3 regions of the Mesorhizobium sp. B2-1-3 genome follow, and region 1 is predicted to be linked to each of the others. Evidence: predicted binding sites of a transcription regulator. Region 1 holds the regulator's gene; each other region holds the start of a gene.
The links. Region 1 encodes LexA, which represses DNA repair genes until DNA is damaged. Its sites were predicted from a motif close to TGTTCNNNNTGTGTTCNG; they were not measured.

Region 1 (10,102 bases):
AGGACCTTGCGCGCATCGTCATTGAGCAGCAGGGCTGCCTTCTCGTCGATCGGCAGTGGCCGCGCGGCAAACAGGAAGGCGGCGCCATCGACAAGCTCGACCAGCGTCTTGGCGCGCTCCTTCAGCCCCGGCAACGCTGCCAGCAACTGTGCCCTGTTCCGGTCGTCGAGGCGTGCGGCCATTGCCGGGCCGCCCTCGAGATAGGGCAAGGTGGCGATGAAGATGTCGAACAGCTCGGCATCGCCCATGCGGCGCATGTGGACGCCGTTTAGCGCCTCCAGCTTGGCGAAATCGAAGCGGGCGGCGCCCTTGTTCACATCGCCGATATCGAACCAGGCGATCATGTCCTGGATCGACATGATCTCGTCGTCGCCGTGGCTCCAGCCGAGCCGAGCCAGATAGTTCAACAGCGCTTCGGGCAGGTAGCCCATGGCGCGGTAGGCCTCCACGCCCAGCGCGCCGTGCCGCTTCGACAGCTTGGCGCCGTCGGCGCCGTGGATCAGCGGTATGTGCGACATTGAAGGCACATCCCAGCCCATGGCGTTGTAGATCACGGTCTGGCGGGCGGCATTGGTCAGGTGGTCGTCGCCACGGATGATGTGGGTGACGCCCATGTCGTGGTCGTCAACGACGACGGCATGCATGTAGGTCGGATTGCCGTCCGAGCGCAGGATGATGAAGTCGTCCAGATCCTTGTTGGGAAAGCGCACGTCGCCCTGGACACGGTCATGCACCACCGTCTCGCCTTTGGTCGGCGCCTTGATGCGGATCGCGCCCTTGACGCCAGGAGGCGCCTGCGAAGGGTCGCGGTCACGCCAGCTTCCGTCATAGCGCGGCGGCAGGCCCTTGACCCGCGCCGCGTCGCGCATTGCCTCAAGCTCGGCAGGGGTCTCGTAGCTGTAGTAAGCCTTGCCCATGCGCACCAGCTCCTCGGCCACCTCGCGATGGCGCGGCGCGCGCTCGAACTGCGAGACGGCGTCGCCGTCCCAGGTGAGGCCGAGCCAAGTCAGTCCTTCGAGAATGGCTGCTGTCGCCGCATCGGTGGAGCGCTCGCGGTCGGTGTCCTCGATGCGCAGCAGCATCGTACCGCCGGTGTGCTTGGCGTAGAGCCAGTTGAAGAGCGCCGTACGCGCGCCGCCGATGTGCAGGTAGCCGGTGGGCGAGGGGGCAAAACGGGTGACAACCTTGTCGGACATACAACTCTCGGGAAACGTCTGGAGCGGGGTGCGGATCACACGCACTTTCGCGTGTCGCGCGTTCATGTAGCATAGGGTGTCGAGGGCGCAAGGGGCAGACCCGATGGCTGGAGCGGGCCGGGGCGCGGAGGAAGGCGAGGACGTCGTTGCCGGCGTCAGCGAACGCTCTCTTTTTGCCATGCCCGCGCCCGCCTCATTGCCGCTGGCGTTGCCGCCCCTACAGCAGCCGGGCAAGTCGCCGCCGGCGGATGTTTCCACGCCGCCCGGCATTCCCGCAGCCGGCGCGGCCGTGCGTCTGCGCCGTGAGTTCGGCCGTGCTTCATGGCCTCGTCTGCGCAACGGCGTGGCCAGAGCGTCCGAGCTCGAACTCGATCGGGGCATAGGCTTCCTGCTCGTCCCGGTGTTCCTGGCATGCGGATCGATTGCGTATTTTTCGTTGGCGGCGGAGCCGGGCTTTGCCAAGCCTGTCGCGGTCGCGATCCTGATGTCGCTGTGCGCGCTCGTTTCACGCTCATGGCCGAAAACGCATCTGTGCTTCATGGCGGCGCTGTTGTGCGCGCTCGGCATGCTCGCCGGCAAAGTCGAGACGTGGCGGGCGGGAACGCGGATGCTGGGCTCGGAGATCTCCACGCAAATCACCGGCCGCGTCGTTTCGGTCGACCAGATGGAGACCGGCCGCATCCGGCTGACCATCGATGTGACATCGACCGCGCGGCCGAAACTACGCTACGCGCCCGAGCGCGTTCGCCTTTCGGCACGCAAGGTGCCGGCTGAAGTGACGGCCGGTTCGCTCGTGACCGGCTATGCCAGGCTGTTGCCGCCGACCGGACCGGTGCGGCCGGACAGCTACGACTTTTCCTTCGACAGCTACTTCGCCGGCATAGGCGCCAGCGGCTTCTTTCTCGGCAACCCCAAAATCGTCTCAGCCGATGACAGGCCGCTGTGGGCCGCCCTTTCAGCCGCCATCGAGAGTGCTCGCGAAAGCATTGCCGACCATATCAGGGGCAGCATCGGCGGTGCCGAGGGCGAGATCGCCGCGGCGCTGATCGTGGGTGTGCGCGCCGGGATTCCCGACGAGATCAATGAAGCGATGCGACGCACCGGCATCTACCACATCATCTCAATTTCCGGGCTGCACATGGCGCTGGTCGCCGGCACGGTCATGGGTCTGCTGCGTGGCGGCTTCGCGCTGTTCCCGAATTTTTCCTCCCGCCGGCCGGTCAAGAAATACGCGGCCGCGGCGGCACTTTTCTCGATCGCCGCCTACCTCGTCATTTCGGGCGTCGTTGTCGCCGCCGAACGCAGCTTCATCACGCTGGCGGTGATGCTGATCGCCGTTCTGTTCGATCGGGCGGCACTCACCATGCGCAATCTGGCTATTTCGGCGATCGCCGTCATCGTGGTGTCGCCGCACGAGGTGGTAGGGCCGAGCTTCCAGATGTCGTTCGCCGCCACCGCGGCCCTGGTCGGCGCCTATGCCGGCTGGTCGGATCGCAAAGCCGACAAAGCGCGGACCCCGCCGCCGCAACGGACCTTGCCTGGCCTCCTGACGCGAAAATTGCTGCTGGCGACAGGTGGGCTGGCGATGACCTCGATTATCGCGGGAAGCGCCACGGCGCTTTTCGCCATCTGGCATTTCCAGCGCGTGTCGCCGCTCAGCCTGTTCGCCAATCTTGCCGTCATGCCGATCGTTTCGGTCGTGATGTTCCTTGCGGTTGCCAGTGCGCTGCTGATGCCGTTCGGGTTCGATGGACCATCCCTTTATCTGATGGGCAAGGGACTGACCGCGATGATCGCCATATCAGGATGGATCTCGCAACGCTCGCCGGTCGACGCGGTCGGGTTGATTTCGCAGCAATCCGTCCTTCTGGTGGCGATCGCCCTGGTCATCGCGACGATGGCCACGACATGGCTGCGGCTGGCGGCACTTCCCTTCGCGCTCGCCGGCCTGTTGACCGTCTCGGACACGCGCACGCCGGACGTGCTGATTTCGGAGGATGCCCGCCTGGTGGCACTGCCGATCGGCGGCGGTGAGCTCGCGATCAACCGGGCGCGCCCGAACGAATTCACCGTCGATAATTGGAAACGCGCGCTGAAGTCCGAAACCATCGTTGCGCCGGAACTGTTCGACAGCGGAGACCGACAGTTCGACATCTTCGATTCCGCGCAACTTCCGGCGGGAGCGCCTTTCTATTGCTTCACAGGCCTGTGCATGGCCCGGCATCCCTCGGGGGCGATCATCGCGCAGGTGGAGGATCGCAAGGACGCCTGGAGGGCCTGCTCCTATGCGGATCTGATCGTCATCAACGACCCCGCGGGCTACGATCCCTGCCACAATCCGCTGGTTCTCGTCATCACCAAGCGGCAGCTCGCTCGTAAGGGAAGTGCCGCCGTCTTCTTCGACCAGCAATCGGCGACGGCACCGGCACGGGTCAGCTTTGCCGTCGACGGGCCATATCGGCCTTGGCACGAACAGCGGAAATTCTCACGCGAGGCAAGGGGACTGCCGCCTTACCGTAAACCCGAAAAGCCCACCGCCGACCCCGCTCAGTAGCGCCTGATCAGGCCGACCAGCTTGCCTTGCACCTTGACCCTGTCCGGTCCGAAAATACGTGTTTCATAGGCCGGATTGGCAGCCTCGAGCGCAATCGAAGCACCCTTTCGGCGGAAGCGCTTCAGCGTTGCTTCCTCCTCGTCCACCAGGGCCACGATGATCTCGCCGGGACTTGCGGTGTCGGCATTGCGGATGATGACCGTGTCGCCGTCGAAAATGCCGGCCTCGATCATCGAATCGCCCTTGACCTCCAGCGCATAGTGTTCGCCGCCCATGATCATGTCAGGCGGCACTGAAATGGAATGCGTCTGATGCTGGATGGCGTCGATCGGCACACCCGCTGCGATGCGACCCATGACCGGGATCGACACCGCTGAAACCGCATCGTCGTCATTGCCGGCAGCGGGCAGACGCGAAGACGTCGCCGGCTTGATCTGCCGGCTAGGGCTGCTGCCCTGTCCGAGGCTGCCCTGGATGACGCTCGGGGAGAACTTCTTTGCCGCGTTAAGACCCGGCGCGATCGAGTCCGGCAGGCGCAGCACCTCCAGCGCGCGCGCCCGGTTGGGCAGGCGGCGAATGAAGCCGCGCTCCTCCAACGCCGTGATCAGCCGATGAATTCCCGACTTGGAGGCGAGGTCCAGCGCTTCCTTCATCTCGTCGAAGGACGGCGGAATGCCGCTTTCCTTCAGCCGTTCATGGATGAACATCAAGAGTTCATGTTGCTTGCGCGTGAGCATGGCGGCCCCCAAAGGCATTGCACGAAGGGTCTGGAACCAGAATCAGAAAACAAACCCAGAACAAACACTATCTGTTCCAGTTGTGTTCCGCAACCATTTAAAGTTTAATGAATTTGTTAAGGCGACGGAAACGAAATGCCCTCCCGCAGCCAGCATCCTGCCAGCGCGGTCCGTCGTCAATGCGCTCCCGGGCCCTTTGAAACTATTTTGGTTAATGGCCTGTGGCCCGACCGGTCTCCACTCTTGGCACAAGCCTGCAAGCTGGGTGACCGGCAGGTGCGGGGTGCGTTTGGGCGGATTAAAACCCCTGCGGCTCGTGAACGAAACGAAACCAAAATGCCAACTTCCTGCCGGAAAACGACGAGGCACCACCACTGGTCGCTATGGGCTGCGTTCGCTCGCTCCTTGCTTCCCGTTCGCTTGACGAAACCGTATAATAATGTACGGTTTTCGAAGAGGAACACCAATGATCACGCCGAAGCAGGCCGCGCGACGCGAACGGATAGAGGAGGCCGCCTATGCGGTGCTCCGGGAAACCGGCTACAAGAGCGCCTCCCTGCTTGCTATCGCCAAGCGGGCATCGGCCTCGAACGAAACCCTCTACAACTGGTACGGCAACAAGCAGACCCTGTTTCGATCCTTGATCGAAGCCAATGCGGGAGAGGCAAGGAAGCTGCTGGAGGACGCCCTTCACCAGGCGCGCGATCCGCTCGAAACCCTGAACTTGCTCGGGCCAGTCCTGCTGACCCTCGTGACGGGCGACAAGGCGGTGGCGCTCAATCGCGCCGCGGCCGGCGACGTCAACGATACAGGCACGCTTGGCCAATCGATCGCGCAATTCGGCCGCAATACCATAATGCCGCTTGTTGGCGACCTGCTTCGAACCGCAAGTCGGGCCGGCCTGATCGCCTGTGACGATCCTGCCGAAGCCGCCGACATCTACATCAGTCTTTTGATCGGCGATCTCCAGGTTCGCCGGATCGTTGGGGTGCTCGAGGAACTGCCTCGGGCGGAAATCGAGCAAAGATCGAACCGGGCGTTCACCCTGTTCTTGCGCGTCTATGCGGCCAGCCCTTGCCCGGGCGGCAAAACAGCCGGCCCGTTTCCAGGGCGCTCTTCTCACCGAGGAACATCGCGACCATGAGCAAAATTCCCGATCTCGCAGCGATCGAGGCAATGGACACCGCGGATCCGCTGCGTGCCATGCGTGACCGCTTCACCTTGCCCCAGGGGGTGATCTATCTCGACGGCAATTCGCTGGGCGCCGCTTCGCCCGCCGTGTTCGGCGAGCTGCAGAAGGCCGCCACGCAGGAGTGGGCGCAGGATCTCATCCGCGCCTGGAACACCGCCGGCTGGTTCGACATGCCGGTCGAACTCGGCGACCAACTCGGGCGCCTGATCGGGGCCGCCGCCGGCCAGACGGTGGTCTGCGATACCACCTCGATCAACATCTACAAGGTGCTGCATGCGGCACTCGGGATGCGGCCGGACAGGTCAGTCATCGTCGCCGAGGGGGACAGCTTTCCGACCGATCTCTATATGGCCGAAGGCGTTGCCTCGACGCGGCCGGGCACGGTGCTGCGGCTCGAGGGTGTCGATGCGCCGACCATAGAAGAACTGATCGACGAGCGGGTCGCGGTCATCCTGGTCAACCACGTCAACTACAAATCCGGGCAGTTGCGCGACGTGGCCGCGCTGACGCGGACGGCACATGATGCCGGCGCGCTGATTGTCTGGGATCTCTGCCATACCGCCGGCGCCTTGCCCGTCGAGCTCGACCGTTCGAATGCCGATTTCGCCGTTGGCTGCACCTACAAATATCTCAATGGCGGCCCGGGTGCCCCGGCCTTCATCTACGCGGCCGAGCGCCACCATGGCGATGTCCGCCAGCCGCTCAGCGGCTGGTGGGGCCATGCGCGGCCATTCGCCTTCGAACAGGGTTTTGCTGTCGGCACAGGCATCCGCCGGTTTCTCTGCGGCACGCAGCCTGTGCTGTCGATGCGCGCGCTCAAAGGGGCGCTCGATGTCTGGAACGACGTCGACATGGCAGAGGTGCGCAGGAAGAGCATGGCGTTGACCGATCTGTTCATCCAACTGGTCGAGGCAAAATGCGGCGCCTACGGCCTCGAACTCGAAAGCCCGCGCGATGGCAATGAGCGCGGCAGCCAGGTTTCGTTCCTCCACCCGCATGGCTATCAGGTGATGCGGGCCTTGATCGAGCGCGGCGTGATCGGCGATTTCCGCGCGCCATCCACGATTCGCTTCGGCTTTACGCCGCTTTATGTCGGCTATGTCGATGTCTGGCAGGCTGTCGAGGTGCTGGAAGACATTTTGCGCACGGACGCGTGGCAGGAGGCGCGTTTCGCCGTCAAGGCGGCGGTGACTTAAGAGCCTGTCGCTCAGAAAAGCGCAGTGGGTTCGGGATAACGATATGCAGTCGGCAAAGCTACGTCAGAGCCGGGTGCGGACCTTCCACAGCTCCGGGAACAACTCCACCTCCAGCATCTTCTTCAGGTAGGACGCGCCCGATGTGCCGCCGGTGCCGCGCTTCATACCGATGATGCGCTCGACCGTGGTGACGTGGTTGAAGCGCCAACGGCGGAAATAATCCTCGAAATCGACCAGCTTCTCGGCGAGTTCGTAGAACATCCAGTAGCGCTGCGGGTCGCGGTAGATGATCTGCCAGGCGACAAGGACCTCTTCGTTCTCGGTCCGCGTTTCGCGCCAGTCCGTACGCCTTGCGTCGGCACCGATGTCGAAGCCGTTACGGGCGAGCAGCAGCAGCGCCTCGTCGTAGAGCGACGGTTGCGCCAGGATCGCCTCCAGTTTCTCGCTGAGGTCCGGCCGGTGCTTGTGCGGTCCGAGCATTGCGAGATTGCGGTTGCCGGCCATGAACTCGATGGCACGGTACTGCCACGACTGGAAGCCCGAGGACTGGCCAAGCGCGTCGCGGAACTCGGTGTATTCGCTGGGCGTCATCGTGCGCAGCACGTCCCAGGCATTGTTGAGCTGCTCGAAGATGCGGGCGACGCGCGAAAGCATCTTGAAGCTCGGTTCGAGACGGTCGGCGCGGATGGAGCGGATTGCGGCGCCGATTTCGTGCAGCGCGAGCTTCATCCAGAGTTCCGATGTCTGGTGCTGGATGATGAACAGCATCTCGTCATGGGCTGACGAAAGCGGCTCCTGCGCCTCGAGCACCTTTTCCAGATGCAGATAGTCGCTGTAGGACATGCGCTCCTTGAACGACATTTCCGCGCCCTCGGCGGACGGGTCGTAGGGCTTGCTCAATTGATCTTCTCCGCGCGCAGCCGGAAGCGCTGGATCTTGCCGGTCTGCGTCTTGGGCAAAGCGGCGATGAATTTTACCGAGCGCGGATATTTGTAGGGCGCGATCGTGGCCTTGACGTGATCCTGCAGACGCTTGACGGTCATTGCGTCTGGCGCCACGCCTTGCACGAGCACCACATGAGCCTCGACGATCTGGCCGCGCTCGGCATCCTCGGCGCCGACCACCGCGCATTCGGCGACATCGGCATGCGCCAGCAGCGCCGCTTCGACCTCTGGGCCGGCGATGTTGTAGCCGGCACTGACGATCATGTCGTCGGAGCGCGCTGCGAAGTGGAAAAAACCGTCCTCGTCCTGCCAGAACGTGTCGCCGGTGAGGTTCCACCCGTCGCGGACATAGTCGCTCTGCCTGGCATCGGCCATGTAGCGGCAGCCGGTCGGTCCCCGCACCGCGAGCCTGCCCGCGGTGCCGCGCGGCACTTCGCGCATTTCGTCGTCGACGACGCGCGCCTGATAGCCGCCAACGGCCTTGCCGGTGGAGGCAGGCTTCATGTCATCGAAGCGGTTGGAGATGAAAATATGCAGCATTTCCGTGGCGCCGATGCCGTCAAGGATCGGCTTTCCGGTTTTCTCAGTCCATTCCTCGAACACCGGCGCCGGCAAGGTTTCGCCGGCCGAAACGGCGACGCGCAGCGACGATAAATCGGCCCCTTCGTCCATGGCCTTGAGCATTGCGCGATAGGCGGTGGGCGCGGTGAAGGAGATCGTCGCTTTGTAGGTTTCGATGATGTGGACCATGTTGGGCGGCGTTGCCTGTTCCAGCAGCGTCGCCGCGGCGCCGAAACGCAGCGGGAAGATGGCGAGCCCGCCAAGGCCAAAGGTGAAGGCCAGGGGCGGCGAGCCGACGAAGATGTCGTCAGGCGTCACCTGCAGGATCTCGCGGGCGTAGGCGTCGGCGATGATCAGGAGGTCGCGGTGAAAATGCATCGTCGCCTTCGGCACGCCTGTCGTGCCTGAGGTGAAGCCGAGCAGGGCGACGTCGTCACGCCCGGTCTGCACCGCGGTAAACGTCACGGGCTTGTCGAGGGCGGTGCGATCGAGTTCGGCGTCGTGGTTGGCGGTGCCGTCGAAGCCGATGACCTGCTTGAGGAACGCGCTGTCCTTGGCGCAGGCGGTCATCTCGTCCATCAGCCTGGTGTCGCACAGCGCTGCGGTGATTTCGGCCTTGTCGACGATCTTGGCGAGTTCGCCGGCGCGCAGCATCGGCATCGTGTTGACCACGACGGCGCCGACCTTGGTGGCGGCCAGCCAGCAGGCCACCATTGCGGGGTTGTTGGCCGAGCGGATCAGCACCCGATTGCCTGGCTTGACGCCGTAATTCTCGACCAGCGCATGCGCCAGCCTGTTCGTCCAGTCGGATAATTCCTTGTAGGTGCGGCGGCGGCCGTTGCCGATCAGCGCGGTGTGGTCGCCCAACCCTTTCTCGACCAGCCTGTCGGTCAGTTCGACGCCGGCATTGAGCCGTTCGGGATAGTCGAAGCCGTCGAGCAGGAAGTCCGGCCATTGATCCGGCGGCGGCAGGTTATCGCGCGTGAACGTGTCGATATGCGCTGATGGCCCAAGCATTTTCGGCTGCCCCTGTCTGCCTCACGCCCATCGCTGAACAAAGCACAGGATCGCACCAGTCGAAATTTGTTTCAAGCCTAAAATGTTTTGCCCCCGGAGCATTGACGTTGCCGCTGTCGATCGCCATTGCTATCGGCTGAAACGATGCCGTCCGGGGGAGGGTGCCGATGCTCGAACATCGCATTGCCGATTGGGACAATGCCTACGCCAACGGCGCCAACATCGCCGGCAGCGATCGCTGGCCAGCCGCATGGGTCGAACCGGCGCAGGCATTTCGCGATGCGCTTGCGGCAAAGGGCAGGACTCAGCTCGACATCGCCTATGGCGACAGGCCGCGCAACCGGCTCGATCTCTTCCTTCCCGCCGGGGCACCCAAGGGGCTCGTCGTGTTCATCCATGGCGGCTACTGGCTGGAGTCCGACAAGGATAGCTGGTCGCATCTCGCCAAGGGCTCGGTTGACAGCGGCTTTGCCGTGGCGATGCCGTCCTATACGCTCTGCCCCGCCATACGCATCGCCGGCATCTCCCACGAGATCGGCGCGGCGATCGGCAAGGCGGCGGCGATGGTCGGGGGACCGCTTATGCTGACCGGGCATTCGGCCGGCGGCCATCTCGCCAGCCGCATGGCGACGACATCAACGCCCCTGGCGGCCGGCGTGGCAAGGCGCGTACGCCACGTTGTTTCGATTTCGGGCCTGCATGACC
Region 2 (10,102 bases), on a different contig from region 1:
TTGTCGACGACGCTGTGACGGGTTCGCTCTCCGGATCGGGGGTGCGCCTGCCCGGCGTCGGCGCCGTCTCCTTTCGCGGCAAGGGCGGCAAGGTCAGCACGACGCCCGATGAGGACCGCATTGTGCGCGCCGACAAGAAGGGCCGCATCGTCCAGATCTCTCCCGTCGCCCCGCCGAAGAACTTCAACGCCGGCTCGATCTTCGAGCGCACCTCATCCCTGCTGCGGCCCAGCATGGACAGCGGCCTGAAGATGGCTTTCGCCAAACCCCAGATCAAAGGCAAGGAAATCCAGATCGCCGCGGCATTCCACGCGCGTGAGGACAAGAAGCCGGATCCCGGCGTGTCGCCCATGCTTGCCGCCCTGGTCAACAACGATCATCCGGATGTGCTGGCGACGGCCTATGCGCAGGCCGCGCCCGATTATGCCAAGGCGTCGCCCTTCGAGGCCCTGCTCCAGGACGAGGAGCCCAACAACGGCCGTTTCATCCCGCCGATGGCCAAGGGCGACCATTCGTGGATCCAGAATCCACTTCCGGCGAGCGTCTTCTCCAAGCCCGAGCAGAAATGCCTGGCCAACGGCATCTATTTCGAGGCGCGGGGCGAATCCGTGCGCGGCCAGGCCGCCGTCGCCCAGGTCATCCTCAACCGTGTCCGCAATCCGGCCTATCCCAATTCGATCTGCGGCGTCGTCTACCAGAACGACAGCTGGTTCAACCGTTGCCAGTTCTCCTTCGCCTGCGACGGCAGGAAGAAGCGCATCGACAACCCGGTCGCCTACAAGACCGCGCAGGATGTCGGCATGGCGGTGACCGCCGGCAAGGTCTTCATTCCAGAAGTCGGATCGTCGACCCATTACTATGCCAATTACGTCCATCCCAACTGGGCGCGTACGATGCAGAAGATGACCAAGATCGGCCTGCATATCTTCTACCGCACCTATGGCGGCGGCTGGAGCTGAACGCCCGATAGGCGTCCATATTTTTGCGCGGCTGCGCGGTCTCTCGAAGAGCCGTCGCGCGGAGGATTCGCTCAAGGCGTCCGCGCCGCCATGGCGGGCACGATGTCGCACCTCTCTATTATATTGATTTCATTGTATAAAATACATGGTAACGAACTTCCGCCCGTGGCTTGACGGGCGCAAACCCTCTAACTATGTTGCCGGCGACTTTAGAAGCGGACGGACGGTGACGGTCTGCCCGGGCAGGGGGGTTGCGATGGCCGATGAAACTGGGCCAGGCGGAACCGGAGAAACCGGCCGCGGCAAGCAGCACGAAGCCGCCATCCGCGACGACGAACTTGAGCGCCGCCGGCGTGAACTTGAAGCATCGCTTGCGACAAGACGGCCGGACCGGCTCGAGGGGAAAGACGCGAAACCAGTGACCGGGTACGGTCAGGCACTCAAGCTGTCCAGCGAGTTCATCGCCGGGGTGGTGGTCGGTGCCGCCATCGGCTGGATCATCGACCGTCTGGCGGGGACATCGCCATGGGGTCTGATCGTGTTTCTGCTGCTTGGTTTTGGCGCGGGCGTGCTCAATGTCATGCGTTCGGCAGGCGTTGTGGCGGAATTCGGACAGGGCGACAAATCGCGCTCTGGCCGCAACGACAGCAAGTGACCGCTCTTCAGGCGGCATTTGGAAATAGCCGCCTTTCGACGGGCGGCATGGTAACAAGGCCGCATGCGGCACTGACGGGGTTTGAACGTGGCAGCTGACAAGGTCGATCCGATCCACCAGTTCCATATCAACAAGCTGATACCGATCGATATCGGCGGCTACGACTTGTCCTTTACCAATTCGGCGCTGTTCATGGTCGCGACCGTGGTCGTCGCCGCGGCATTCCTGTTTCTGACGACGTCGAGCCGCAGCCTCGTTCCCGGCCGGCTGCAATCGATCTCCGAAATGGCCTATGAATTCGTCGGCAACATGTTGCGCGACGCCGCCGGCACGCAGGGCATGAAGTTCTTTCCCTTCGTGTTTTCCCTGTTCATGTTCGTGCTGGTCGCCAACCTGCTTGGCCTGTTCCCGTATTTCTTCACCGTCACCAGCCACATCATCGTCACCTTCGGCCTCGCCGTCTTGGTTATCGGCACCGTGATTGTCTACGGTTTCGGCAAGCATGGCCTTGGTTTCCTCAAGCTGTTCGTGCCGCAAGGCGTGCCGGTGTTCCTGCTGCCGCTGGTGGTGCTGATCGAAGTGATCTCCTTCGTCTCGCGCCCCGTCAGCCTCTCGGTTCGTCTGTTCGCCAACATGCTCGCCGGGCACATCACGCTGAAGGTCTTCTCCGGCTTCGTGGTCAGCCTCTCGGCGCTGGGCGCGGTCGGCGTCGCTGGCTCGGTGCTGCCGCTGGCGATGGCCGTGGCGTTGACCGCGCTCGAACTGCTGGTCGCCTTCCTTCAGGCCTATGTCTTCGCGGTGCTGACCTGCATGTACCTCAACGACGCCCTGCACCCGGGGCACTGATAAAAAATTTCCGGCGCAAGAGTTTTCAACATTGCCGCCGGAATGGAATCGCAACGGAATTTCAGATCCAAAGGAGTTGAACAAATGGACGTAGAAGCAGCAAAGTACATCGGCGCCGGCATCGCTTGCCTCGGCATGGGCGGCGCGGGCATTGGCCTCGGCAACATCTTCGGCAGCTATCTCTCGGGCGCGCTGCGCAACCCGTCGGCCGCCGATGGCCAGTTCGGCCGTCTGATCTTCGGCTTCGCCGTGACCGAAGCTCTGGGCATCTTCTCGCTTCTCATCGCGCTGCTGGCCCTGTTCGGCTGAGCCCCTGTTTGGCTGAGCCGCTATTTGGCTAAGCTATGGGAAGATTGGACAGGCCGGCCGCGAGAGCGGCGGGTCTGATATCAGGGGATAGTCCATGTTCGTGACATCTGCCTTTGCGCAAGAGTCCGCGCCTGCCACCGAGGCTGGCCACGCTGCGACGGAAGGCGACACGCATTCCGGCACCAGCGTGCCTGCCGAAGCTCATGGCATGTTTCCGCCATTCGATCCGGCGACGTTTCCGTCGCAGCTTCTTTGGCTGGCGATCACGTTCGGGCTCTTCTACCTCTTCCTGAAGAGGGTGGTGGTGCCGCGCGTCGGCGGCATCATCGATGTCCGCAACGACCGCATCAGCCAGGATCTCGATCAGGCCGCGAAGTTGAAGGGCGAGGCTGACGCTGCCGTTGCTGCTTACGAGCAGGAATTGGCGGAAGCCAAGAAGAACGCCAACGCCATCGGCCAGCAGGCCAATGACGCGGCCAAGGCGGAAGCCGAGACCGCACGCAAGAAGATCGAGGCCGCGCTCGACGAGAAGCTCGGCGAGGCCGAGGCGCGCATTTCTTCCATCAAGGCCAACGCCATGAAGGAAGTCGGCAGCATCGCCGAGGACACTGCCTCGGCGATCGTCGAGGCGCTGGTCGGCGGCAAGGCCAGCAAGGCCGAGATCGCGGCCGCGGTCAAGTCCGTGGCCGGGTGAGGAGCGCATCATGGACGCCACATCTCTTGCAACGCTCTGGGCCACGATCGCCCTGGTCATCTTTTTGGGTATCGCCATCTACATCAAGGTGCCCCGCCTGATCGCCAAGGCGCTCGATGCCCGCGCCGCCAGGATCAGCAGCGAGCTTGACGAGGCGCGCAGGCTGCGCGAGGAGGCCCAGCAGTTGCTTGGCCAATACCAGCGCAAGCGCAAGGAAGCCGAGCAGGAGGCCGCAGACATCGTCGCCGCGGCCAAGCGCGAAGCCGAACTGCTCGCCGCCGAGGCGCACAAGAAGACCGAGGACTACGTCGCGCGGCGCACCGCTCTTGCCGAACAGAAGATCGGCCAGGCCGAGCGCGAGGCGATCGGCGAAGTGCGCGCCAGCGCCGTCGACATTGCCGTCGAAGCCGCTCGCACGCTGCTCGCCGGCAAGATCGACGCCAAGGCGGGAGCCGACCTGTTCAAGACCTCGCTCGCCGATGTGAAGGCGAAGCTGAACTGAGCTGAAAACAACAGAAATGAAAAAAGCCGCCTGGGAAACCCGGCGGCTTTTTGTTGTGGCGCGGAGGTCAACGCTGCCGATCTCCCCTCTCGTGGGGGAGATGCCCGGCAGGGCAGAGGGGGGCGCGAAGGAACGCCAGCGCTCGATTCAAAATCAGCTGAATTGGGTGCCGATAGTGCAGGGAACCTGGGCAAGACTAACTGATAGGCTGGAGGGACAGCGCCCCCCTCTGTCCTGCCGGACATCTCCCCCACGAGGGGGGAGATTGGCTGTCACCGCCGCTTTCGCCAATCCTACCAACGCAAGATAGATCGAGCCGCCCTAATCCAGCCCGGCGAAGCTCTCTTCTTCCACCACCTCGGCACCTTCAAGCCTGAATGGCGCGAACGACACGCGGTGCAGCCGCGCCACCGGCCCGTGCGTCTCGATCGCGGTGCGATGGCGGACCGTGGCATAGCCCATATGCACTTCGAAGCCATAGTGCTGGTGATGGCTGCCGCAGCCGCACATCATGCGGTCGCGCATCACCTTGGCGACGATCGAGGCGGCGGCGATGGATTGCGAGCGCTGGTCGCCCTTGATCAGCGCGCGCCCCGTGCAAGGCAGGCCCGGCGGCACGTCGCGCCCATCGGCAAGCGCGAGCTTCGGCTGCACCGGCAGGCCGGCGACCGCACGGCGCATCGCCTCCAGGCTCGCCTTGAGGATGTTGCTGCCGTCAATGCCCTCGGCGCTGACCGAGGCCATCGACACGCCGAGCGCGGAGCCGATGATGCGCACGAACAGCGCCTCGCGTTGCAAATGGCTGAGCCGTTTGGAATCGTCGAGGCCGTCGGGGATGTTGGCAGGGTCGAGCACGACCGCAGCCGCCACCACCGGTCCGGCCAGCGGGCCGCGTCCGGCCTCGTCCATCCCCGCGACCGGCCACAGGCCTTCGGCCATCGCCTTCGTCTCGAAGGAGAAATCGGGTTTCTCGACGATTTCGAAGAGAGGCGGAGAATCAGAACGCGCGCGAGCCATGTTGCGGCGAGGTTCGCATCGGCTCTGATTCTCCGCAAGTCCCTCCGGGTCGGGTGGGGCGCCGGACCGGGAGGGCACCGTCTGCAGGCCGAGGCAGGCCGGACGGGATTTTTTCGCCACGGCGGCAAACAGCCGCGGTCGTTCAAAGCAGCATCAACTGCTCCTGGTCCTTGCCGGCGGCGACGAACTGGTCGGTCCGCAGCGTGCGCCGCTCGGCATTGAGACCGAGCCGCTTGGCGGTGATTTCGAAGCGCCGGCCGATCTGCCAGGCGTAAGGACCCGCGCCCTTCATGCGCTTGCCCCATTCCGAATCGTAATCCTTGCCCTCGCGCATCGAGCGGATCAGCGACATCACATGGCGATAGCGGTCGGGATAGTGGCGCAGCAGCCAGTCCTTGAAGATCGGGCTGACCTCGAGCGGCAGGCGCAGCACGACATAGCCCGCCTCGCGTGCGCCGGCATGGTGCGCCGAATCGAGGATGCGTTCCATCTCCTGATCGGTCAGCCCGGGGATGATCGGCGCCACCATGACCGAAGCAGGGATGCCGGCATCCGCAAGCTGCCTGATCGCCTCCAGCCGCTTGGCCGGCGTCGAGGCGCGTGGCTCCATGGTGCGCGCCAGCATGCGGTCGAGCGTCGTCACCGACAACGCCACCTTGGCGAGGCCCCGTTCGGCCATGCGTGACAAGATGTCGATATCGCGCGTCACCAGAGCGGATTTGGTGACGATGCCGACCGGGTGGCCGCGCGCCTCCAGCACTTCGAGGATCTCGCGCATGATCCGGTACTGCTTCTCGATCGGCTGGTAGGGATCGGTATTGGTGCCGATGGCGATGGTCCGCGGCTGGTAACCGTCCTTCGACAGTTCCTTGTCGAGCAGGCGCGCCGCGTCGGGCTTGGCGAACAGCTTGGATTCGAAATCCAGCCCCGGCGACAGGCCCATGAAACTATGCGTAGGCCGCGCAAAGCAATAGACGCAGCCATGCTCGCAGCCGCGATAGGGATTGATCGAGCGGTCGAACGAGATGTCGGGCGATTCATTGCGGGTGATGATGGTACGCGGCTTCTCGACCTGTACCTCGGTCTTGAAGGGAGGCAGTTCCTCCAGCGAGTTCCAGCCATCGTCGAAGACATGCCGGCTGACCGGCTCGAACCGGCCGGACGGGTTGATGCCTGCCGACCGGCCGCGGTTGCGGTCGGGGCGGACGCGCATGCCGCTCTGCTCGATCATCGCGTTGGCCATTTCGGCTCGTCCTGCTCCGAAGGCGGCAATGTCGGCGCGCATGATCGGTTCCATCTTCGCCCGCTCCCAAGGACTGTCCATGTTGTTTCGAATCGCTCTGCTCATGAATTTAATCCTATTTGCCGAACGAGAACAAAGCAAGAACTTTCTATGGTGCGCCGCAAAACTGGCGCTGCGTTCCGCTTTCCGCTATTCGGCACACGATGCTCACCGTTCTTATCGAGACCCACAATGACGAGGAGGGCCTCGCCCGCACGCTGGCGACGCTGATCGGCGGCGCGGTCGAGGGCGTGGTGCGCGAGGTCATCGTCTGCGACACCGGTTCCACCGACCAGACCCATCGCGTCGCCGAGCATGCCGGGTGCCAGTATGCGACCGACGGCGTCGCGGCGGCCATCCGGCACGCGAAAGGCGATTGGCTGTTGCTGCTGGAACCGGGCGCGCGGCTGGTCGACGGATGGATCGACGAGGTCGTTGCGCATACAGCGAGGCAAACCATGGCGGCGCGGTTTTCACGCACACGCGCCGGCCGCGAGCCATTCCTGGCCCGTATCTTCTCGGGAAACCGTGCCTTGGCCGACGGGCTGCTGATCAGCAAGCGCCAGGCCACATCCTTGTCGAAAAGAGCCGGCAGCGCCGAGGCTCTCGCTCGCGGCCTGGCGACCAAGCGGCTGGATGCCGAAATCTGGGCCGCTCCGGCAAAACAAGAGCACCGCCCGTCCAAATGATTTTGCAGCTGCTCTGTCTACGTGCGTTGCACATGTGACGCGCAGCTAGCTTCCGATCACGCGGGTGCCGGCGCGCAGGCCGCGGCTGATGATGGAAGTGGTTTCGGTGTCTCGCGGTCCTCGCGCCGGCGCTTCCACGGCGAGCCGGTCATTCGCTAAAACGCATCTCCACAGGCATCCAGCGAAGACGACGTCTGGCTTGACGCTGTGCCTTGCTTTCCGCGTCGTAGTCGACCGGGATCGGTTCCTGACTGAACGACCTTTGATCGTCCAGGGCGTTGATGATGACGATTGCCCTGGCATCGTCCTCTCCGGCGATTGCGGCGGTATAGACACCGCATTCACCGCAGATCAGGTAGTCGGCCGTCCCCAATCCAAAACGGTATTTCTTCAATCGCTGGATGTCCTTGACTGAGATGACCAGCCTGCCGTCCGGATCGGCGACGGCGCGCGAGCCATGCTTGGTACAGAACGAGCACTGGCAGGCGCGAACCTCGATTTTCGATGGATCGAGCTCGGTTGAAAATCGAAGGCGTATGTTGCCGCAATGGCACCCGCCATTATGCACTGTCATCGCGTCCGCCCGTCTTCAACGGCGATGGCCGCCGCCGCGAGACGATACGTCCTGCCGCATCCGGTTTGGAATGGTCTTTCGAAGGCGAAGGCGGTGTTCTGCCTGGCAAACGCGGCGTGAAACCAGCGCCTTGCCTCGGCTTTCACGGAGCCGACATGCCGCGCCGCAGGTGCTCGTCCAGGCGCGGCATGATCTCGACGAAGTTGCAGGGCATGTGCCGGTAGTCGAGCTGCGCCTTCAAGATGCCGTCCCAGGCATCCTTGCAGGCGCCGGGCGAGCCCGGCAGCACGAAGACGAAGGTGGCGTTGACGACGCCGCCGGTCGCCCGGCTCTGGATCGTGGAGGTGCCGATCTTGTCGTAGGAAATGCGGTGGAACACCTCGGAAAAACCATCCATGCGCTTTTCGAAGATCGGCTCCAGCGCGTCCGGCGTCACGTCGCGCCCGGTGAAGCCGGTGCCGCCGGTGGTGATGACCACATCGATCCCATCATCCTTCGACCAGCCGAGCACCTTGTTGCGGATCTTGTCTCTATCGTCGGTGACGATATCGCGGGCGGCAAGGATGTGGCCGGCTTCCGCGATGCGGTCGGCCAGCGTCTGGCCGGACCTGTCGTCGGCAAGGCTGCGCGTGTCGGAAACGGTCAGCACCGCGATGCGGACCGGAATGAAGGAACGGCTCTCGTCAGTCCTGGCCATGGGCATCTGCCTCCGCCGTCATGCTGCGCGTCGCGGCGACGAACCAGTCGGGTTGCCGGGCACGGATGTCGGCGGCCGCGCGCTTGGCGACGTTGCCGGTCTCGAACAGGCCGAAGCAGGTGGCGCCGGAACCCGACATGCGGGCAAAACCGGCCCCGGCCTTGTTCAGCACCGAAAGTGCCTTGCCGATAGCGGGCTCGATGGCGCGGGCCGCCGGCTCAAGGTCGTTGCGCGTAATCTCCAGCCAGTTGCGCAGGCTGTGGAAGTCGACCACGCGCGGCAGCGGCGGAAGCGCTTCATTGTCGCGCCGCGACAGCGCGTTGAACACGTCGGCTGTCGAGACCGCCTTGCCGGGATTGACCAGCACCAGTCCGAGCGCCGAGAAATCCGGCACGATCGACAACTCCTCGCCGATGCCGCGTGCAATCAGCGGCCTGGCTGCCAGACACATGGGAATGTCGGCGCCGAGCGAAAGCCCGATCCGCGCCAGCGCGGCATCGTCGATGTCGAGTTGCCAGCTTGCCGCAAGCCCGCGCAGAACTGCTGCCGCATCGCTCGACCCGCCGCCGACGCCGGAAGCTACCGGCAGGTTCTTTTCGAGCTTGATGGAGACCGGCGGCGTGCCGCGAGGACCGGCCGCCTGCCGCAGCGCGTCACGCGCCCTGAGCACCAGATTGCGGCCGTCGACGGGAACATCCGGAGCGTAGCGGCCGGACACGCTGAAATCGTCTCGCTCGGCAAGCTCGATCTCGATCCTGTCGCCAAAGCGCGTGAACACCGCCAGGCTTTCGATCAGATGATACCCGTCATCGCGCCTGCCGGTGACATGCAGAGCGAGGTTTATCTTGGCGGGCGCCGGCCATATCCGGACGCGCTGGCCGGATTCCAGGCTCTCGATTGCGAGTGAAATGAGGATCAGTCCTTGGCCAGCCGGTACTCGCCGGTCTTCGGATCCTTCACCAGCGTCCCCATCGCGCCGTTTGCCGTCTGCTTTTCGGTGCGCCGCACCTTGGCGGTTACGCGCTCGGCCTCGCGGATGAAGGTGCGGTAGCCAAAATAAGCGGCGATCCCGACGACGGCGAAGAAAATGATCTGCGGCATATCAAAACTCCTCCCACGCTGGGCCGGCGAAGGGCGGCCGGTCGGGTCGGTTGGCGCATGTCGTCCAAAGGCGGTTTCTGGAGAAAAACGACATGCATGGAACTTCGAGGTTCATGCTAGACGGTTTTGCCGGGTTTTCAAAGCCCGAAGCGCGCCCACAAAGCGCGCTCTTGCGCCGCATCGATCACGCCCCCGGCGGCAGCGGCGGCAATATCGGGCGCCGAAAATCCCTTGCTCGAGCCGAACAGCCCGAAGCGGCCGAACAAACCGCGCGGCGCCGAGATCAGCTTGAGTTGGGTTTTCGCCCCGAACCGCGTCTTGAGCACGGATCGCATGTCGCCGAGCGCATCGACAAGCCCAAGCTCCAGGCCGCGCTTGCCGGTCCAGAACAGGCCCGTGAACAGGTCGGGATCGTCCTTGAGCTTGGTGCCGCGCCGCTCCTTGACCAGATCGATGAAGGTTTCATGCACTTCGAGCTGCAGCGCCTTCAGCCGTTCGATGTCTTCCTTCTTCTCGGGCTTGAATGGATCAAGCACCGACTTGTTCTGGCCAGCGGTGTGGACGCGGCGCTCGACGCCGATCTTCTTCATCAGCTCCGGGAAGCCGAACGAAGCCGAGACCACGCCGATCGAGCCGACGATGGACGACGGGTCGGCGATAATCTCATCGCCGGCGACCGCGATCATGTAGCCGCCCGAGGCAGCGACGTCCTCGACAAAGACCAGCACCTTTCTGTTCTTCTCGGTCGCCAGGTCGCGGATACGCTTGAAGATCAGC
Region 3 (10,102 bases), on a different contig from region 1:
CATTCCGGCGGCTTCGAGCGGCCGAGCAAGGCAGGCGAGTTCGCGGACCGCACCTACCAGGCTTTCCGCGCCGCCTTCGAGGATCAATACCGGGGCAAGCGCGTTCCGCTGCAACTCGGCTTCCATTTCGCGCTGATGAATGACGGCGCCTACTGGAACGCGCTGGAGCGTTTTGCCGGCGAGGTCTGCGTCAAATCAGACGTCGAATGCATCAGTTTTCGCGATTACATCTCGCGGCAGGGTTCTGGCCAGAAGCAGGCTTCCGTCGGCGGCTGAGCCGCCGACCCGTTTCGCACCCAGGTCTTTCCTGACTTAAGCGGGATCCTCGGCGCCTTGCCGCGCCAGATAGCGCTGGTCGATTTCCGGCAGCGGCTCGCCCTGCAGCGTCGCCTCGAAGGCGCGCAGGCGCTTATGCACCGATTGCAGTTCGACGATGGTCGACCAGGAGGTGAGCAGGAACTGCAAGGAACCTGTCACCTTGCCGAATGCATTCGAAATCTGGTTCAGCGCGCCGAACGTTATCTTGTGGGCGACCAGCGACGGCCCGAGGATCAGCAGCGAGAAAATATTGTCGGCCTGCAGGTAGGTGTACCGGACGACATTGAAATAGATGTAGTGGAAATACAGCCGGAAATAATTGTGGCGAACATTGGCGAACAGCGCGGCGGTGGTGGCGGGCTGGGCCCGGTCGGCATGATCCTCGCCGTAAACGAGCTCCTTGCGGTAGGCCGCCTCCACGCGCTGGTTGCGGAACTGCAGCCCTGGAAGCTTCATGCCGGCAATCATGACCGAAATCGTTCCGAACAGACACCAGGCCAGTGCCGCGACCACCAATGGCTGGGGGATCGCGCCGATGATCGGCAACTCGGTTATATGGGCCTGCAACTGGATCATGACCGGCAGGAAGGCGATCAGCGTCATGATCGACTGGACGAAGCTGGAACCCAGATCTTCCATGATCTGGGAAAACCGCATCGTGTCCTCCTGGATACGTTGCGAGGCGCCTTCGATGTGGCGCAGCCTGCCCCAGTTCTCGACGAAGTAGTTGTTCATCGCCGTGCGCCAGCGGAAGATCCAATGGCTGACGATGAAGGCGTTGACCACCTGCACGTTCATGCCGACCAGCGCAAGCCACGAGAAATCGGCCAGCCCAATGTAGAATTCGGCGTTGGTCGATTTTCCGGTGCCCGACATCAGCCCCTGCACATAGTCGAAGAAGGGCCCGTACCAGGCGTTGACGGCGACGCTGACCTGCACATTGAAATAGATGAAGAACAGGATGACCGCCGTCATCAGGATCGACCAGCGTTGCCACGGATGCGGCGAATACCAGCTCCAGAACGCATAGAAAGCGACCACGCAAAACGCGAAGTAGATGTAGAACCAGAGAAACGGCTTCGAGACGAGGACGGCGATGCCGATAATGGGCGGTGCACCGGCTGCTGCCGGCGGCAGGCCGAAGACGGCGCCCAGTTGCTCACCCCCGAAAAACCAGAACAGGATCGCCGCAAGGCTCCAGACGGCGGCCGAAGAGAAAAACAGCTTCGGCTGCGGGAAGAAGGATACGAACACTGTGGCGAATTCCTCGGTTTTTGCGCAAATCAGCTGAGTTCAGCGGGCATAAAGTCACACATTAGGGGGAAAGAAAATGCCCATGCCCGATGCCCGGCACCGAGCAAACCCACAATCATGGCGATTTTGGCGCGGCCGACCATATGATGACGCCGGAGGCGACCAGAACGGCCGCGGCGGCGATCGAGGCAAGGAAGAAATCGCCCGACGCCTGCGCCAGGAGCCCGGCGGCAATCGGGCCGATGATCTGGCCAAGACCGAACGAAGCCGTCATCAAGGCGAAGGTCCGCCGGGGAGCTTGTGGCGCCAGTTGCCGCGCGGTCTGCAGGCCGATCGCGGTGATGGCAATGAACGTGCCGCCAACGAGCAGGCCGCCGAGCAGCGGCCCGGTGCGCCCGCCCACCGCGACGCTTGCGACAATGCCGACGACCTCGACGAAACATCCCAGCGCATAGGTCGCGTAAAGGCCGATCCGTGCCGATATCTTCTGCCAGAGCCAGACCGAGGGAAAGCCGGCAAGACCGGTGACCATCCAGACCACCGCCTCGAACACGCGTCCGCCGCCGCCTTGCCGGACAATGGCGACAAGAAAGGTCGCCGTTACCACGTAGCCGAAGCCGAACAAGCCGTAAGCGACGATCACCTTGGTCAGCGAGCGGTCTTTTGGCAGCGCCGGCTCGCGGCCGGTATCGCCGCTGGCCAGCGGACCGCTGTCCACCAACAGCGCCACGACGACGAAGCCACAAGCCGAGATCGCCGCCGACCACAGCCAGCCCGCCGCCCAGCCGGCATGTTCGCTGACCAGGGCCGCCATCAGCACCGAGGACAGGGCGATGCCGAGGCCGACGCCGCCGAAATGCCACGCCTGCAGATCGCTGCGGCCGGCCGCGGCAAGATGGCTGAAAACAATGCTGGCCAGGAACACCATGACGAAGGCGCTGGCCAGGCCTGCAAGAAAGCGGATGACGAGAAAGGCGGCGATCGTATCCGACAAGCCCATCAGCGCGGCAAGCAAGGCGCTGGCGCCGAGGCCGGCCAGCATCAGCAGGCGCTCGCGCCCATGCGCCCAGCCGCCCGCCGCGGCGAAGGCGCCGGCGAGGTAGCCGAGATAATTGGCTGACGCGATCCAGCCCGCATCGGCCGCCGACAGATGGAGTTCTTCCATCATGCCGGGCAGGATCGGCGTATAGACGAAACGACCAATGCCCATGGCGACAGCCATGGCGATCATGCCGGCGAAAGCGAACCGCAGCGCTGTTGAGGTGGCGGATGTCATCGCGGTGCACAATAAGTGCGAAGATCGGCGACACAACGCGCTTGCGTTGGGCCAGGCGCCGGGCCGTCAGCACCAATCAGCGGCAGCCCGCTTGCGCCGTCTCGTGGGCGGTGCGTCGCGCCGTCAGCCGGAACGGCATGTCGCCGAGCTCACGCTCCGACATGGCGTCGAGCACGGGATGCGCAAGCGGATCGGCCAGCCAGGCGACCATTTCGCAGCCGTCTGGCGGCTCGTGCACAGGGAATACTATCTTGAGCGACGATAACAGCCTCAACATGTCAGCCTCCGCAGGCCTGTCCCGTGAATAAAGTCTGCGCTTTCGGCATCACTTTCAATTGAGATTTCAGCCCCGCTGGTTTAGAAAAACTCAATGGCCATGCTCAACCGCGTCCACCTCAACGGCCTTCGCGCCGTGGAGACCGTCGCCCGTCTCGGCTCGCTCGCCGCGGCCGCCGGCGAACTCAACGTTTCGGCCAGCGCCGTCAGCCAGCAGATAAAGCGCGCGGAGCAGCAGCTCGGCCAGGCCGTGTTCGAGAGAACGGCCAAGGGGCTGGTCCTGACCGAATTCGGCGCCATGTTCGCGACGCGCCTCGGCGCGGGTTTCCGCGAGCTCACCCAGGCCGTGGCGCTGGCCGACGAGGCGCGCCAATGCACGCTGGTGGTTTCCGTGGCGCCGGCATTCGCCTCGAAATGGCTGCTGCCGCGGCTGTCGCATCACTTCACCCGGCATCCCAACGTGCTGTTGCGCATCGACGCCTCGGTGCGGCTGGCCGACCTCGACCATTCCGATATCGATATCGCCATCCGGCTTGGCGACGGCACATGGCCGGCCAGCAAGGCGGAGTTGCTTTTGGCACAAGAGGTGTTCCCGGTCTGCGCGCCCTCGATAGCGAAGAAACTGAAATCGATCGAAGACCTTGCCCAGACCTGCGCGATTACCGACGAACGAGCGATGATCAACTGGGAAAGCTGGTTCGACGCCGCCGGTGTCGAACCAGTCACTTTCCTGAAGGGCGCTCGCTTCACCGATCCGATGCTTTGCCTGGAATCGGCGATTGCCGGCCATGGTGTGATGCTGGGCTGGCAGTTGCTCGCCGCCGACGCGCTGGCCGACGGGCGGCTCGTCGCGCCGTTCGGGATCCGCGCCCAGAGCGGGCTTGGCTATTGGCTGGTGACCTCCGCCGCCAAGGCCGAAAGCCGCAAGGTCCGGGATTTCAAGCTCTGGATCAGGGAAGAGATCGAGGCGACGATGGCGCGGTTCGGCTCCGCGAAGACGGGCACGAGCGATGCGATCACGGTGGAAAGCACCGTGGCGCCGGTCTATGTAGAGTCCGACATCAAACTACGGCAGGCAGGATCATGACCACACATTCGCGCGGCGTTTCCGCAACGATCGACCCGGTGAAGCTCGACAGGCTGGCCGAAGTCGCCATCAAGGTGGGGCTGCAATTGCAGCCCGGGCAGGACCTGGTGCTGACCTCCTCCATCGCCGCGCTGCCGCTGACCCGGCGCATCGTCGAGCATGCCTACAAGGCCGGCGCGGGGCTGGTGACGCCGATCTTCAACGATGACGAGATCACGCTGGCGCGCTTTCGTTATGGCGCGGACGCCGGCTTCGACCGCGCCGCCGGCTGGCTCTATGAAGGCATGGCCAAAGCCTTCTCCAACAATGCGGCGCGACTTGCCGTGCGCGGCGAAGATCCTTCGCTCCTGTCGGCGCAGGACCCGGCGAACGTGGCGCGCGCCAACAAGGCCAATTCGATGGCCTACCAGCCGGCGCTGGAAAAGATCACCGGCTTCGACATCAACTGGAACATCGTCGCCTATCCCGATCTCGCCTGGGCCAAGCAGGTCTTCCCCGATGATGCCGACGACGTTGCGGTGGCCAAGCTCGCCGACGCCATCTTCGCCGCGTCGCGGGTGGACGTGGAAGATCCGATCGGCAACTGGAAGGCGCACAATGCGGCCCTACGCAGCCGCACCGAATGGCTCAACGGCCATGCTTTCCATTCGCTTCATTTCACCGGGCCGGGCACCGACCTGACGGTCGGGCTGGCCGACGGCCATGAGTGGATGGGCGGCGCCTCCACCGCCAAGAACGGCGTCACCTGCAATCCCAACATCCCGACCGAGGAGGTCTTCACCACGCCACATGCGCGGCGGGTTGAAGGCCATGTTTCATCGACCAAGCCGCTCTCCTACCAGGGCACGCTGATCGACGAGATCTCGGTGCGTTTCGAGGGCGGCAGGATCGTCGAGGCGAAGGCTTCGAAGGGCGAGGACGTGCTGAAGAAAGTGCTGGACACCGACGAGGGCGCACGCCGGCTTGGCGAAGTGGCGCTGGTGCCGCATTCCTCGCCGATCTCGGCGAGCGGCCTGTTGTTCTTCAACACGCTGTTCGACGAAAACGCCGCCTGCCACATCGCGCTCGGCCAGTGCTATTCGAAGTGCTTCGTCGACGGCGCCTCGCTCAGCCAGGCCGAGATCGCGGAGCGCGGCGGCAACAAGAGCTTCATCCACATCGACTGGATGATCGGCTCGGACAAGATCGACATCGACGGCGTCGGCAGGGACGGCAGTCGCGTGCCGGTCATGCGCAAGGGCGAGTGGGCCTGACGAGAGCGCACGAAGGAGAGCGGATGGCCTTCGAGATCGCGGTCAAGCGGGTGTATGAACCACCCTCGTTCGATGACGGGCAGCGGGTCCTGGTCGATCGAGTCTGGCCACGTGGCGTCAGCAAGGAGCATGCCGCGCTGGCGCTATGGCTGAAGGACATCGCGCCGAGCACCGACTTGCGCAAGTGGTTCGGGCACGAGCCCGAACGATGGGCCGAGTTCCAGAAGCGGTATCGTGCCGAACTGGAAGGCAATGGCGAGGCCGTGGCGCAACTGCGCGCCCTGCTCCGCGACGGCAAGGTGACGCTGCTCTACGGCGCCCATGACGAGGCGCACAACAATGCCGTGGCACTGGCGGGGTATCTGAGAGGACAGTGACCTGTCCCTTAGTCATCCTCGGGCTTGACCCGAGGATCCATGCCGTGACGTCCGTCCGGAAATGCAACGGAGCAGAATCAGCACGGCTGCGACGCCCAAAAGTAACGGCATGGATCCTAGGGTCTGCGCCGCGTCGCTTCGCTCCTTGCTCCGCCCTAGGATGACGAATTGAGAGTGTACCGCGCCCTACTTCCCGACCACCGCCGCCTCATAAACATCCGGCTTGAACCCGACCAGGATGCGGTCGCCAACCTCGAGCACAGGCCGTTTGATCATCGTCGGCTTGGCCAGCATCAGTGCCTTGGCCTTCCTTTCATCCAGGCCCTGCTTATCCTTGTCCGGCAACTCGCGGAACGTGGTGCTGCCCTTATTGAGCAGCTTTTCCCAGCCGACCTTGCGGACCCAGCCATCCAGCCTGCCCGCCTCGATGCCTTCGGCCCGATAGTCGTGGAACCGGTAAGGCACGTCGTGGCCATCCAGCCAGACGCGGGCCTTCCTGATCGTGTCGCAGGTGGTGATGCCGTACATGGTGATCGTCAAAACAGGTGCCTTCCGGACTTCGAATCTGGCCGCAGATTAAGCAGCCCCGGCGCGCTTTGCCAGCGGCCCGGCAGAACCATCGAAGAGTAAGTTTCTTCAATGGCGGGCGCGCGGTCGCCGATCCGTGACGACGATGTGCATCAGGTCGGATAGCGGCCAGGACATGATCCTGGCCGCTCAGGATGCGGCGAAATGTGCCGACAGCCGAAAACCCGTCTCAATAATAGAAGCGCTCTTCGGCAATCTTGCCGTTCTTGACCGTGTACAGGCCAACCTCGTCCATGGTGACACGCTGGCCCGTGGCCTTGGGCGTTATGTCAAATGTAAAGCGCACGGCGAACTGGTCGCCGTTGACATAAGGGCCCTCGACCGAGCCGCCATGGACTTCGTTGTTTTCCTGCCACCACTGGCCTTTCTGCTTGACGGCGTCCTTGCCGCGGCAGACGGCCATCGGCCCCTCCATGGCCTCATAGCTGACGATGTCGTCGGCGTTGTATTTCTCGGCAGCACTTTCGTAGTCACCGCGCTTGAGAAGCTCCGTGAAATCCTTGGCAATTTCCGTGTTGGTCATGTGTTCCTCCTGTTCAGACGCATTGCAAATAGGGAAAGGTTGGCGGCCTGCCATCGTCGTGCCGTCTGGTAGCTGACATGCCATGTCAGGATGATGGACCGCGCGGACTATGCGAGGACGATTCCAGGCTCTCACATGGCGGGCAGTGCATCGTCCTGGCCGGTCAGCCGCCAACGTCCGGGCTGCTTGTAGGCGCCCTTCCCAATGAGACTGTGGATCAGCACAAAATCCCGGACAGTCCAGCCGATCGGATCGATCGACCGCTCGCGAATGCTGGGAACGCCCACTTCATCACGAAGCAATGTGACATGCGGTTCGATGGACCTGGTGAGAAAGGGTTTTAGCGGGCTGTCCGAGATCACCGCCGTGAGGTCACGCCAGAACTTCTGCAGCGGCGGATTGCCATCGCTGCCGCGCAGGACCAGTGCACCACCGCCAAAAGCCGACAGGCGATCGAACGAGACCTCGAAGGGCTTTGCAACGATCATCGATCCGATATGACAGGCGGCCTCTGCCAACTCCTGCGGGTACTCCTCATGGTCGCCGAGGCCGACAAGCGAGACGTGGATGTGATTTTCCGGAACCAGCCAGCCTTGCAATCCGAACTCACGGTTCAAGGCAATGGCCTTTCGCGCGAGACGACCAGCAATCGCGCTGCCGACGAGGATGGCAAAGAACAGCCGGTGGAAATGCTTCCCGGCCTGTTCCCATCGGAAAAAGGCCTGGCCGTTCTTCGCGGTTCCGAATGCGGGTTGCCCACTCATACTGATCTCGTCCGCCAATTGACTCAGGTTGGGCATGTTAGAACAAAACGAGAACAAACGCAAGCCGGAAAATGACGCAGGCGTCGGGACTCCCGCACCGCCGCATGCATTCAACCCCCGAAGGAGTGCTTCCTTGCGGTACGCCAATCGCCGACGACGCCGGCAGACATGGCGCCTGGCTCACCACAAACGGGATAGACCTTTGACAGGAATCCGGTGAAAGTGCCGCGCCGAACCGGCAAGCCGCATTTTTGATGATCAGAGGACCGCACGCATGACAAACCCGATGCATCTGCCCGCCGAAGGCCTTTTTGTCGGGCGCGCCAGAAGCAGCGACGCCTCGCATCCCCTGGTGGTCACGGTGCGTGATGGCACCGTCTTCGACATCACGTCGAGCACGGCGCCGACCGTGCGCGGTATCTGCGAGATGGCCGATCCGGCCGGTTATGTGCGCTCGGCCAAGGGCAAGCCGATCGGCTCGCTCGATGACATCGCGGCCAACAGTTTCGAGGCCGCGCGTGATCCGGCAAGGCCCTATCTCATCTCCCCCGTCGACCTGCAGGCGATCAAGGCCTCGGGCGTCACCTTCGTCGTCAGCCTGCTGGAACGTGTCATCGAGGAACAGGCGCGCGGTTCGGCGGAAAAGGCCGACGCCATCCGCGCCGACATTGCCGGGCTGATCGGCCACGATCTGTCCAAGCTCAAGCCCGGTTCGCCGGAGGCGATGGAGATCAAGGCCAAGCTCATCGCACGCGGCGCCTGGTCGCAATATCTGGAAGTGGGCATCGGCCCCGACGCCGAGATCTTCACCAAATGCCAGCCGATGGCCTCGGTCGGTTTCGGCGCCGATGTCGGCCTGCATCCCGTCTCTACCTGGAACAATCCGGAGCCGGAGATCGCCATGATCGCCGCCTCAAGCGGCAGGATCGTCGGCGCCACCATCGGCAACGACGTCAATCTGCGCGATGTCGAAGGGCGTTCCGCACTGCTGCTCGGCAAGGCCAAGGACAACAACGCCTCCGCCTCGCTCGGCCCCTTCATCCGCCTGTTCGACGGCACGTTCTCCATCGACGACGTAAAGCGGGCCGTGGTCCGGCTGAAAGTGGAAGGTGAGGACGGGTTCTCGCTGGAGGGCGCGAGCTCGATGGCCGAGATCAGCCGCTCTCCCGAAGAGCTCGTAGCGGCTGCCATGGGCCCGCATCACCAGTACCCGGACGGCCTGGCGCTCTATCTCGGCACCATGTTCGTGCCTTCGAAGGACCGCGGCGAGAAGGGCAAGGGGTTTACCCATAAGGTCGGCGACATCGTCACCATCTCGTCGGAGAAATTCGGCGCGCTGGTCAACCGGGTGCGACTGTCGCCGGACTGCCCGCACTGGACCTACGGCGCCAGCCATCTGATGCACGATCTTGCCAGGGCCGGCCTCCTCTAGCTCTGGGTTCACCCGAGGGCGGTCAATCATCGCTCCGGCGACCCTCGAGGCCGGTATCGCCTGCCGCGAAAATCATCCGAACTGATGCAATCTGATGGGACCGCTGATGGCGCCCCGTCAGGCGCCGACTACGACTGACAGGTGGAGGCTTGCCATTTGTCGAAAAAGAGGATGCTCTGATCATCCAACACGGCGTTGGCGAGGAGGACGCGGTCTTGCCCGATCAAGAGGGCGGTTTCGAACTGATCAGTTTCAAACGGGAGGAAATCAAATGCTGACACGGTTAAGAGTGGTTCTATACGGCCTGCTGGTCGCGCTGACGGTCATTCCGGCGGCGGCGCAGGCCAAGACGTTCTACTGGATTTCACATGGCGGCCCGGCCGATCCGGTCTGGACATACTTCCTTGCCGGCGCCAAGCAATGGGCCAAGGACACCGGCAATACCGTCAACACCTCGTTCCACAATGGCGACGTCGCCTCGCAGCAGGAGGCGGTGCGGGCCGCGATCTCGGCCAAGGCCGACGGCATCACCACCACCAGCCCCGATCCGGGCAGCCTTGTCGAGATCGTCAAGGAAGCCCGCGCGGCCAACATTCCGATCATCAATTTCAACACGCCCGATCCCAAGGCCAATTTCAACGCCTATGTCGGCGGCGACAATGTCACCTTCGGCAAGCACTGGGCGCAGTATCTGGTCGACAAGGGCCTGGTGAAGAAGGGCGACTTCGTCTGGATGCCTGTCGAGATTCCCGGCGCCACCTATGGCGTGCAGGAAGAGGAAGGCATCAAGAGCGTGTTCGAGCCGCTCGGCATCACCTATGAGGTGACCGAGGCGACGCTCGACCAGGCCGAGGTGATCAACCGCATGGTCGACTATCTCACCGCCAACAAGGCCAAGGTGAAGGCGATCATCGGCCTTGGCGACCTCGTCACCGGCTCGATCAAACGCGTGTT

Region 2: a site for LexA is predicted at 6,354-6,371, ahead of FJ973_RS25455 (PA0069 family radical SAM protein). Genes of this name have one in related genera too.
Region 3: a site for LexA is predicted at 7,755-7,772, ahead of FJ973_RS25565 (2'-5' RNA ligase family protein). Genes of this name have one in related genera too.

Annotation. Positions count from the first base shown of each region.
Region 1 is NZ_VFWL01000011.1:18,076-28,177, forward strand. Features, by position in the region: gene gltX (glutamate--tRNA ligase) at 1-1,196, opposite strand, end outside; gene FJ973_RS18820 (ComEC/Rec2 family competence protein) at 1,300-3,750, shown strand; gene lexA (transcriptional repressor LexA) at 3,744-4,487, opposite strand; gene FJ973_RS18830 (TetR/AcrR family transcriptional regulator C-terminal domain-containing protein) at 4,954-5,631, shown strand; gene kynU (kynureninase) at 5,628-6,875, shown strand; gene kynA (tryptophan 2,3-dioxygenase) at 6,939-7,775, opposite strand; gene FJ973_RS18845 (AMP-binding protein) at 7,772-9,397, opposite strand; gene FJ973_RS18850 (alpha/beta hydrolase) at 9,565-10,102, shown strand, end outside.
Region 2 is NZ_VFWL01000019.1:68,175-78,276, reverse strand. Features, by position in the region: gene FJ973_RS25495 (cell wall hydrolase) at 1-959, shown strand, start outside; gene FJ973_RS25490 (AtpZ/AtpI family protein) at 1,216-1,614, shown strand; gene FJ973_RS25485 (F0F1 ATP synthase subunit A) at 1,702-2,460, shown strand; gene FJ973_RS25480 (F0F1 ATP synthase subunit C) at 2,545-2,769, shown strand; gene FJ973_RS25475 (F0F1 ATP synthase subunit B) at 2,864-3,463, shown strand; gene FJ973_RS25470 (F0F1 ATP synthase subunit B) at 3,474-3,965, shown strand; gene FJ973_RS25460 (ribonuclease HII) at 4,287-4,982, opposite strand; gene FJ973_RS25455 (PA0069 family radical SAM protein) at 5,125-6,279, opposite strand; gene FJ973_RS25450 (glycosyltransferase) at 6,429-6,953, shown strand; gene FJ973_RS25445 (hypothetical protein) at 7,102-7,527, opposite strand; gene moaB (molybdenum cofactor biosynthesis protein B) at 7,670-8,224, opposite strand; gene FJ973_RS25435 (4-(cytidine 5'-diphospho)-2-C-methyl-D-erythritol kinase) at 8,211-9,113, opposite strand; gene FJ973_RS25430 (hypothetical protein) at 9,140-9,325, opposite strand; gene FJ973_RS25425 (S49 family peptidase) at 9,463-10,102, opposite strand, start outside.
Region 3 is NZ_VFWL01000019.1:84,071-94,172, forward strand. Features, by position in the region: gene FJ973_RS25520 (polysaccharide deacetylase family protein) at 1-276, shown strand, start outside; gene sbmA (peptide antibiotic transporter SbmA) at 313-1,572, opposite strand; gene FJ973_RS25530 (YbfB/YjiJ family MFS transporter) at 1,688-2,848, opposite strand; gene FJ973_RS25535 (hypothetical protein) at 2,925-3,125, opposite strand; gene FJ973_RS25540 (LysR substrate-binding domain-containing protein) at 3,219-4,211, shown strand; gene FJ973_RS25545 (aminopeptidase) at 4,208-5,464, shown strand; gene FJ973_RS25550 (DUF488 domain-containing protein) at 5,488-5,841, shown strand; gene FJ973_RS25555 (ArsC family reductase) at 6,028-6,381, opposite strand; gene FJ973_RS25560 (nuclear transport factor 2 family protein) at 6,599-6,952, opposite strand; gene FJ973_RS25565 (2'-5' RNA ligase family protein) at 7,084-7,752, opposite strand; gene FJ973_RS25570 (fumarylacetoacetate hydrolase family protein) at 7,991-9,148, shown strand; gene FJ973_RS31650 (hypothetical protein) at 9,298-9,426, shown strand; gene FJ973_RS25575 (substrate-binding domain-containing protein) at 9,420-10,102, shown strand, end outside.